2 regions of the Streptomyces sp. NPDC003247 genome follow, and region 1 is predicted to be linked to the other one. Evidence: riboswitches for the same ligand, from Rfam matches in the RefSeq annotation. Region 1 holds a riboswitch; the other holds the start of a gene.

Region 1 (3,325 bases):
CGGGGACGGGCGGGTGCGGGTGCACCTGCCGGTCTCCGTGCGCGGCGACCGGCTCGGCGTGCTGACCGTGACCCTGCCGGAGCCGGCCGGCGACGTGCCGGCCGAACTCGCGGAGATCGCCCGGGCGCTCGGGCACGAGCTGGTCGTGGCCGACCGGGACACCGACCTCTATGTCCAGGCGAGACGCAAGGACCGGCTCACCCTGGCGGCCGAGATGCAGTGGCACCTGCTCCCGGGCCGGTCGTGCAGCCGCCCCGAGTTCGATCTGGGCGCGCAACTGGAGCCCGCCTACGCGGTCTTCGGCGACAACTACGACTGGTCGGTGACGGCCGACCGCCTGATGCTGTACGTCACCAACGGCATGGGCGAGGGCACGGAGGCGTCCCTGCTGACCGGCCTGGCCATCACCGCGCTGCGCAACGCCCGGCGGGCCGGGCTGTCCCTGGCCGACCAGGCGGCGCTCGCCGACCAGGCCGTGCACGCCCACTACCGGGGCCGCAGCTACCTGTCCGTCCTCATGCTCGACCTCGACCTCACGACGGGACGCGCCCGGGTGGTGGACGCCGGCTCCCCGCGGATGCTGAGGCTGCGCGACGGCCGGGTGGAACGGATCCCCCTCGACGCCCAGTTGCCGCTCGGCATGTTCGAGGAGACCGACTACGTGGAGCAGGAGGTGCACGCCGAGCCCGGTGACCGCCTCGTCTTCGTCAGCGACGGCGTGCACGCGGTCGCCTCCCCCGGCGGAGAGACGTACGGCGACGCCCCCCTCGCCCGGGCGATCCAGGCCACCCGCCTGCTGCCCGCGGCCGAGGTACCGCACGCCGTCCTGCGCGAACTGACCCGCCACCGCGGCGAACGCACCCCGGAGGACGACGCCCTGGTGGTCTGCCTGGACTGGCGGGGGCGCTGATCCGGGGGAGCGGCGGGGGGCGGTGGGCCCGTGGGGCGCGTCGGCTGGCGGCGGACGCCGTGCGCGGCGGACTCGGGCCGGGAGGCGCGCGGCTGTTCGGGCGGCGTGTCCTGGGCGGCTGTGCGCCGGGGCGTGAGCCGCCGCCCGCCGTTCGCGCGCCCCCGTTGCCGCTTGTCACCGCCCCGTTCCGCGCACTACTGTCACCACGCCTTGGTGAACGGGAAATCCGGTGTGATGCCGGTGCGGCCCTCGCCACTGTGATCGGGAAGTCCGGCTCCGGCCCTCGCGGGCAGCCACTGGGTCCTCGGACCCGGGAAGGCGGAGCACGGGCGGTGGTACCCGTCAGCCAGGAGACCGGCCAAGGCGCGTCAACCATCCACGAGGTGCTGGAGAGGGTCTGCTGAGCCATGCACATAGCCGAGGGTTTCCTTCCTCCGGCGCACGCGGTCGCCTGGGGCGTCGCGTCGGCGCCGTTCGTCGTCCACGGAGTCCGCGCCCTGAGCCGTGAGGTGCGCGAGCACCCGGAGAGCACGCTCCTCCTCGGCGCCTCCGGCGCCTTCACGTTCGTCCTGTCCGCTCTCAAGCTGCCCTCGGTGACCGGCAGTTGCTCGCATCCCACCGGGACCGGCCTGGGCGCGATCCTCTTCCGGCCGCCGGTCATGACGGTGCTGGGCACCATCACCCTGCTCTTCCAGGCGCTGCTGCTCGCGCACGGCGGGCTGACCACGCTCGGCGCCAACGCCTTCTCGATGGCGATCGCCGGGCCCTGGGCCGGTTACGGCACGTACCGGCTGCTGCGGCGGTTCGGCGTGCCGCTGATGGTCACGGTGTTCTCCGGCGCGTTCGTCGCCGACCTGTCGACGTACTGCGTCACCAGCGTGCAGCTGGCGCTGGCGTTCCCCGACCCGGGCAGCGGGTTCCTGGGCGCGCTCGGCACGTTCGGCTCCGTCTTCGCCGTCACGCAGATCCCGCTCGCGGTGAGCGAGGGCCTGCTCACCGTCCTCGTGATGCGCCTTCTGGTGCAGTCCAGCAAGGGCGAACTGACCCGGCTCGGCGTGCTCGTCACCGGGCGGCGGACGGCGCAGCCGACCGGGACGGAGGCGGTGGCCCGGTGAGCCGCAACACGAGGATCAACGCCCTGCTGCTGCTCGTGGTGGTCGCCCTCGCGGTGCTGCCGCTGGCCCTGGGCCTGGGCGACGGCAAGAAGGAGCCGTTCGCGGGCTCCGACGCCGAGGCGGAGACGGCGATCACCGAGATCGAACCGGACTACGAACCGTGGTTCTCCCCGCTGTACGAGCCGCCGTCCGGTGAGATCGAGTCGGCGCTGTTCGCCGTCCAGGCCGCCCTGGGCGCGGGCGTCCTCGCCTACTACTTCGGCCTGCGCCGGGGCCGGCGGCAGGGCGAACAGCGGGCGAGGGCCCTGGCGGACGCCCCGGGGGCCGCGCACCGGACGGTCCCGGACGACGGCGCGGACGGCTCGGGGCGTGCGGAGGCGACCGCGCCCGCGGACGGCGCCCCCGGTGGCGCCGGAGAGTCCGCGCGCGGACGGGCCTGACCCTCGTGCTGCCGATCGACGCGGCGGCGCACAGCAGCCGCTGGCGCCGCCGCCACCCCGTGGACAAGGCCGTACTCGGACTCGGGCTGACCCTGCTCGCGATCTCCCTGCCGCCCTGGCCGGGCGCGGCCCTGGTGCTGGTGACGGCGCTCGCCCTGCTGCTGGGCCCGGCGGGGGTGCCGGCCCGCCGGCTGTGGCGCGCCTACCGGGTGCCGCTGGGCTTCTGCGTCACCGGTGCCCTGCCCCTGCTGGTGCGGGTGGGCGGGCCCGGCGCCTTCGTGGGCCTGGCCGACGGCGGGCCCGCGCGGGCCGGGGAGCTGATGCTGCGCACCTCGGCAGCCTCCCTCGGCGTGCTGCTGTTCGCGTTCACCACCCCGGTGTCCGACCTGCTGCCGCGGCTGGTGCGGGCCGGCGTGCCCGCGCCGGTCGTGGACGTCGCCCTGGTCACGTACCGCATGAGTTTCCTGCTGCTGGACTCCGTGCGGCGGATCCGGGAGGCCCAGGCGGCCCGGCTCGGGCACACCTCGCGGGCCGCCGAGTGGCGCTCCCTGGCGGGGCTCGGCGCCACCGCCTTCGTGCGGGCCTTCGACCGGGCGGCGCGGCTCCAGACCGGGCTCGCCGGACGCGGCTACGACGGCACCCTGCGCGTCCTGGTGCCCGAGGCCCGCGTCTCCGTCCGCTTCACGGCCGCGAGCTGCGCGCTCCTCGCAGCGGTGGCCGCCCTCACCCTCGTCCTGGAAGGGCCCCTGTCATGAGCGAGCCGGTGGCCCTGCGGGGCGTCTCCTTTGCGTACGAGGACGGCCCGGCCGTGCTCGACGGCCTCGACTTCGCGGTCCGCGAGGGCCGCGCGCTCGCCCTGC
Region 2 (3,325 bases), 450 kb from region 1:
CCGCGCCGGTGGAGGCCCCCGAGGACACCCCGAGCACGAAGGGGTCCGCGAGCGGGTTGCGCAGCAGCGACTGCATCACCGCCCCGCACAGCGCGAGTCCCGCCCCGCAGACGGCGGCGAGCATCGTGCGGGGCATGCGCAGGTTCCAGACGATGCCGTCGCGCAGCGGCGCCAGCCGGCTCTCCCCCGCCCCGAGACGGGCGGCGACCGACGCCCACACGTCCGAGGCGGAGATGTCGGCCGGGCCGATCGTCACGGCGACGGCGACCGAGGCGGCGAGGACGAGCAGGCCGCAGGCCGTCACGAGCGTGTCGCGCAGCCTCACCCGGCGAGCCCGAACGAGCGCAGTCCGGCGGCGACCTGTTCGATGCCCTCGACCGTGCGGATCGACGGGTTCATGGCCTGGCCGCTGAGCAGGATGTACCGCTTCTTCTTCACGGCGGTGAGGTTGCGGGTGGCGGCGTCGGTCTCCAGGAAGCGGATCTTGGCCTCGGCGGTCTCCGCCGTCTGCGACCTGCGGCTCAGGTCGCCCAGGACGATGACGTCGGGGTCACGGTCGGCGACCGTCTCCCAGTTGATCTGCGGCCATTCGTCGTGTGTGTCGGAGAAGGCGTTCTCCGCGCCGACGGCCCGGGTGATGGCGCCGGGGGCGCCGCAGCAGCCGGCGAGGTAGGGCGACTCGGAGTTGGCGAACCAGTACATGAGGGAGACGCCGGAGGCGTCCAGTGCGGCGGTGGCCTCGCGCACCCGTTCCTGGAGGCTCGCCACGAGCTTCTCGCCGCGCGCCTCGACGTCGAAGGCGCGGGCCAGGTCGCGTATCTCGCCGTACACGGCGTCGAGGGTGAGCGGCTCGCTGCGGGAGCCGTCGCCGCCGCTGTCGTTGTCCTTGCCCTCCGAGCAGTCGGACGGCGAGACGTAGGTGGGCACGCCCAGCTCCTCGAACTGCTCGCGCGTGGCGACGCCGCCCTTGCCGAGGGTGGAGACGAACGAGGCGGTGACGAAGTCCGGTTCGGCGTCCAGCACCTTCTCGAAGGACGGGTTGTTCTCGGCCAGCCGCGGCACGGACGCGCTGGCCTTCTCCAGTCCCTTCATCACCGGGTCGGTCCAGGTGGCGGTGCCGGCCATGCGGTCCTGGAGGCCGAGGGAGAGCAGGATCTCGGTGGTGCCCTGGTTGAGGGAGACGGCCCGCCGGGGTGCCGACTCCAGCGTGACGCGGTGCCCGCAGTCGACGATCGTGCGCGGGTAACCGGCGGTGGCCTTCTCCCCTCCTGCGGCGGATCCGCCGGAGCCTCCGCAGGCGGTGAGCAGGAGGGCGGGGGCGAGCAGGAGGGCTACGGTGCGCGGGGCGCGCGGCGGTGTGGAACGGAGCACGGGCATGCCTCGGGTGTCGGGGCTCGTACGCGGAGCCTGGCCTGCGGACGTCCGCCACGCCCTGGGGCGTGGCGGTGCCAGCAGGTCTTCGGACTCGGGTTCGTCCGCGCGGGGCGCCTTCCCGGTGCGGTGCCGCACCGGCCCGCCGGCCGGCCCGTCCCCTTCCCAGTGGCACGCGTGCCCCGCCCGTCCCCCTCACCGCTGCGCGTCAGTTCCGGATTCGCACCGGATTCCCTGGCCTCGGATGTGGCTCGACTGGCCTCGGCAGGCTATCAAGCCACCGGTACGGCCAGATCACGGCGTCGGCCGCGGGCAGGGTCCGGGAGCAGGCGTCCTCTGCGGGCACGGTCCGGGAGCAGGCGCCCGGTGCGCGGGCGGTCCGGAAGCAGGCGCCCGGTTCACGGCCAGATCACGGGCGTCGGCCACGGGCACGGGCACGGTCCGGGAGCAGGCGTCCGCTGCGGACACGGTCCGGAAGCAAGCGCCCGGTGCACAGGCAGTCCGGCGTCCGCTGCGGGCGCGGCCCCGGCACCCGGCGCGCGCGGGCGGTCCGGGACCCGGCGCGCGGGCGGTCCTGGCCCCGGCGTCCGCCGCCTGTACGGCCCGACGGCTCCTCAGGGTCGGCCGGAGATCGCGGCAGCGGCCCGGTCGATAGGGTCGCCCCATGACTGTCGCCCGTTCCGTCGCCCTGTTCGTCGTCGCCGCCCTGTTCGAGATCGGCGGGGCCTGGCTCGTCTGGCAGGGCGTCCGCGAGCACCGGGGCTGGGTCTGGGCCGGGGCGGGCGTGATCGCGCTGGGCCTGTACGGCGTCGTGGCCACCTTCCAGACCGACGAGAACTTCGGCCGCATCCTCGCCGCCTACGGCGGTGTCTTCGTCGCCGGATCGATCGCCTGGGGCATGGTCGCCGACGGCTACCGTCCCGACCGCTACGACGTCGTCGGCGCCCTGGTCTGCCTCGCCGGCATGGCCGTAATCATGTACGCGCCACGGGCGCGGTGAGCCGGCCCGCCGTCGTCGGCCGGGCGAGCCGGCGGGGGCGGTGCCGCCGCGGCTCGCGCCGGACGCACGTGTGTCACCGGCCGCCGTGGGGTCGGATGTGCGGGTGCGGGGTGACCAGGCCGCTCTGGTAGGCGATGACGACGAACTGGGCGCGGTCGCGGGCGTGGAGTCGATGCCGGGCATGAAGGACGTGCCGTCGTCGGAGGCGGCGGGTGCCGTGGCGGCGCCCGCCCCGACGGCGCAGAGCAGCACCGCCCACAACAACGTCACGAGCCGGCGCCGCCGGAAGGCGGTCCGGCCCCACCGGTAGAGCGAGGTGGCCACGGGAAACGGATCTCCAGATCTGGTGTCGGGTGGACGACCAGCCTGGCGTGGCGGGGGGCGCCGGGGCATCGTGCCGGTGCGGGCACTGTGGCCTGGTGGCAGGGCACGAGCCGGCGCGCCCGGGTCCTCCCGCAGGAGGAGGACCCGGTACTCCCCGGGGACGACGGCGGGCCCGTCAGCCGGAGAGGAAGCTCGCGAAGAAGTCGAGCGACCGGTCGACCTCCTTGAGGGAGGGGCCGCGGTTCAGGTGGCCGTGCGTCATGCCCGCCGCGAGGTACGTCCGGACCGGGACACCGCGCTCGTCCAGTTGCCGGGCGAGGAGTTCGCCGGACGGCCGGAGGTCGTCGAACTCGGAGAGGACGACACCGGTCGGGGGCAGGTCGTCCAGGTTCGCCGCCCCGGGCATCGCGTCCGCCGGCAGGTCGGTCAGGCGGCCGACGTAGTTGCGCACCATGCCCTCGATCGACTCGGTGGTGAACCGCAGGAGCGACGGCAGTTCCCGCATCGCCGCCGCCGTCTCGTCGTCCAGGGCCGGGGTCGGGAAGTGGGCGAACGGATAGGCCAGCAGCAGGGTGTCCGGGCGGGGTTCGTGCCGGTCGCGCAGCCGGATCGCCGTGGACAGGGCGAGGG

What was found. A riboswitch is a leader RNA that binds a small molecule or an ion and turns the genes downstream of it on or off. The one in region 1 is predicted to bind cobalamin.
Region 2: it holds a riboswitch for cobalamin, as region 1 does, so the genes downstream of both, ACFYWQ_RS14175 (ABC transporter substrate-binding protein) here and ACFYWQ_RS16080 (energy-coupling factor ABC transporter permease) in region 1, are expected to answer to the same signal.

What each region holds. Positions count from the first base shown of each region.
Region 1 is NZ_JBIAPF010000004.1:553,160-556,484, forward strand. It holds gene ACFYWQ_RS16075 (PP2C family protein-serine/threonine phosphatase) at 1-910, shown strand, start outside; cobalamin riboswitch at 1,105-1,288, shown strand; gene ACFYWQ_RS16080 (energy-coupling factor ABC transporter permease) at 1,318-2,025, shown strand; gene ACFYWQ_RS16085 (energy-coupling factor ABC transporter substrate-binding protein) at 2,022-2,465, shown strand; gene cbiQ (cobalt ECF transporter T component CbiQ) at 2,471-3,220, shown strand; gene ACFYWQ_RS16095 (energy-coupling factor ABC transporter ATP-binding protein) at 3,217-3,325, shown strand, end outside.
Region 2 is NZ_JBIAPF010000004.1:103,331-106,655, forward strand. It holds gene ACFYWQ_RS14170 (FecCD family ABC transporter permease) at 1-325, opposite strand, end outside; gene ACFYWQ_RS14175 (ABC transporter substrate-binding protein) at 322-1,377, opposite strand; cobalamin riboswitch at 1,433-1,646, opposite strand; gene ACFYWQ_RS14180 (YnfA family protein) at 2,036-2,371, shown strand; gene ACFYWQ_RS14185 (hypothetical protein) at 2,475-2,681, shown strand; gene ACFYWQ_RS14190 (alpha/beta hydrolase fold domain-containing protein) at 2,871-3,325, opposite strand, start outside.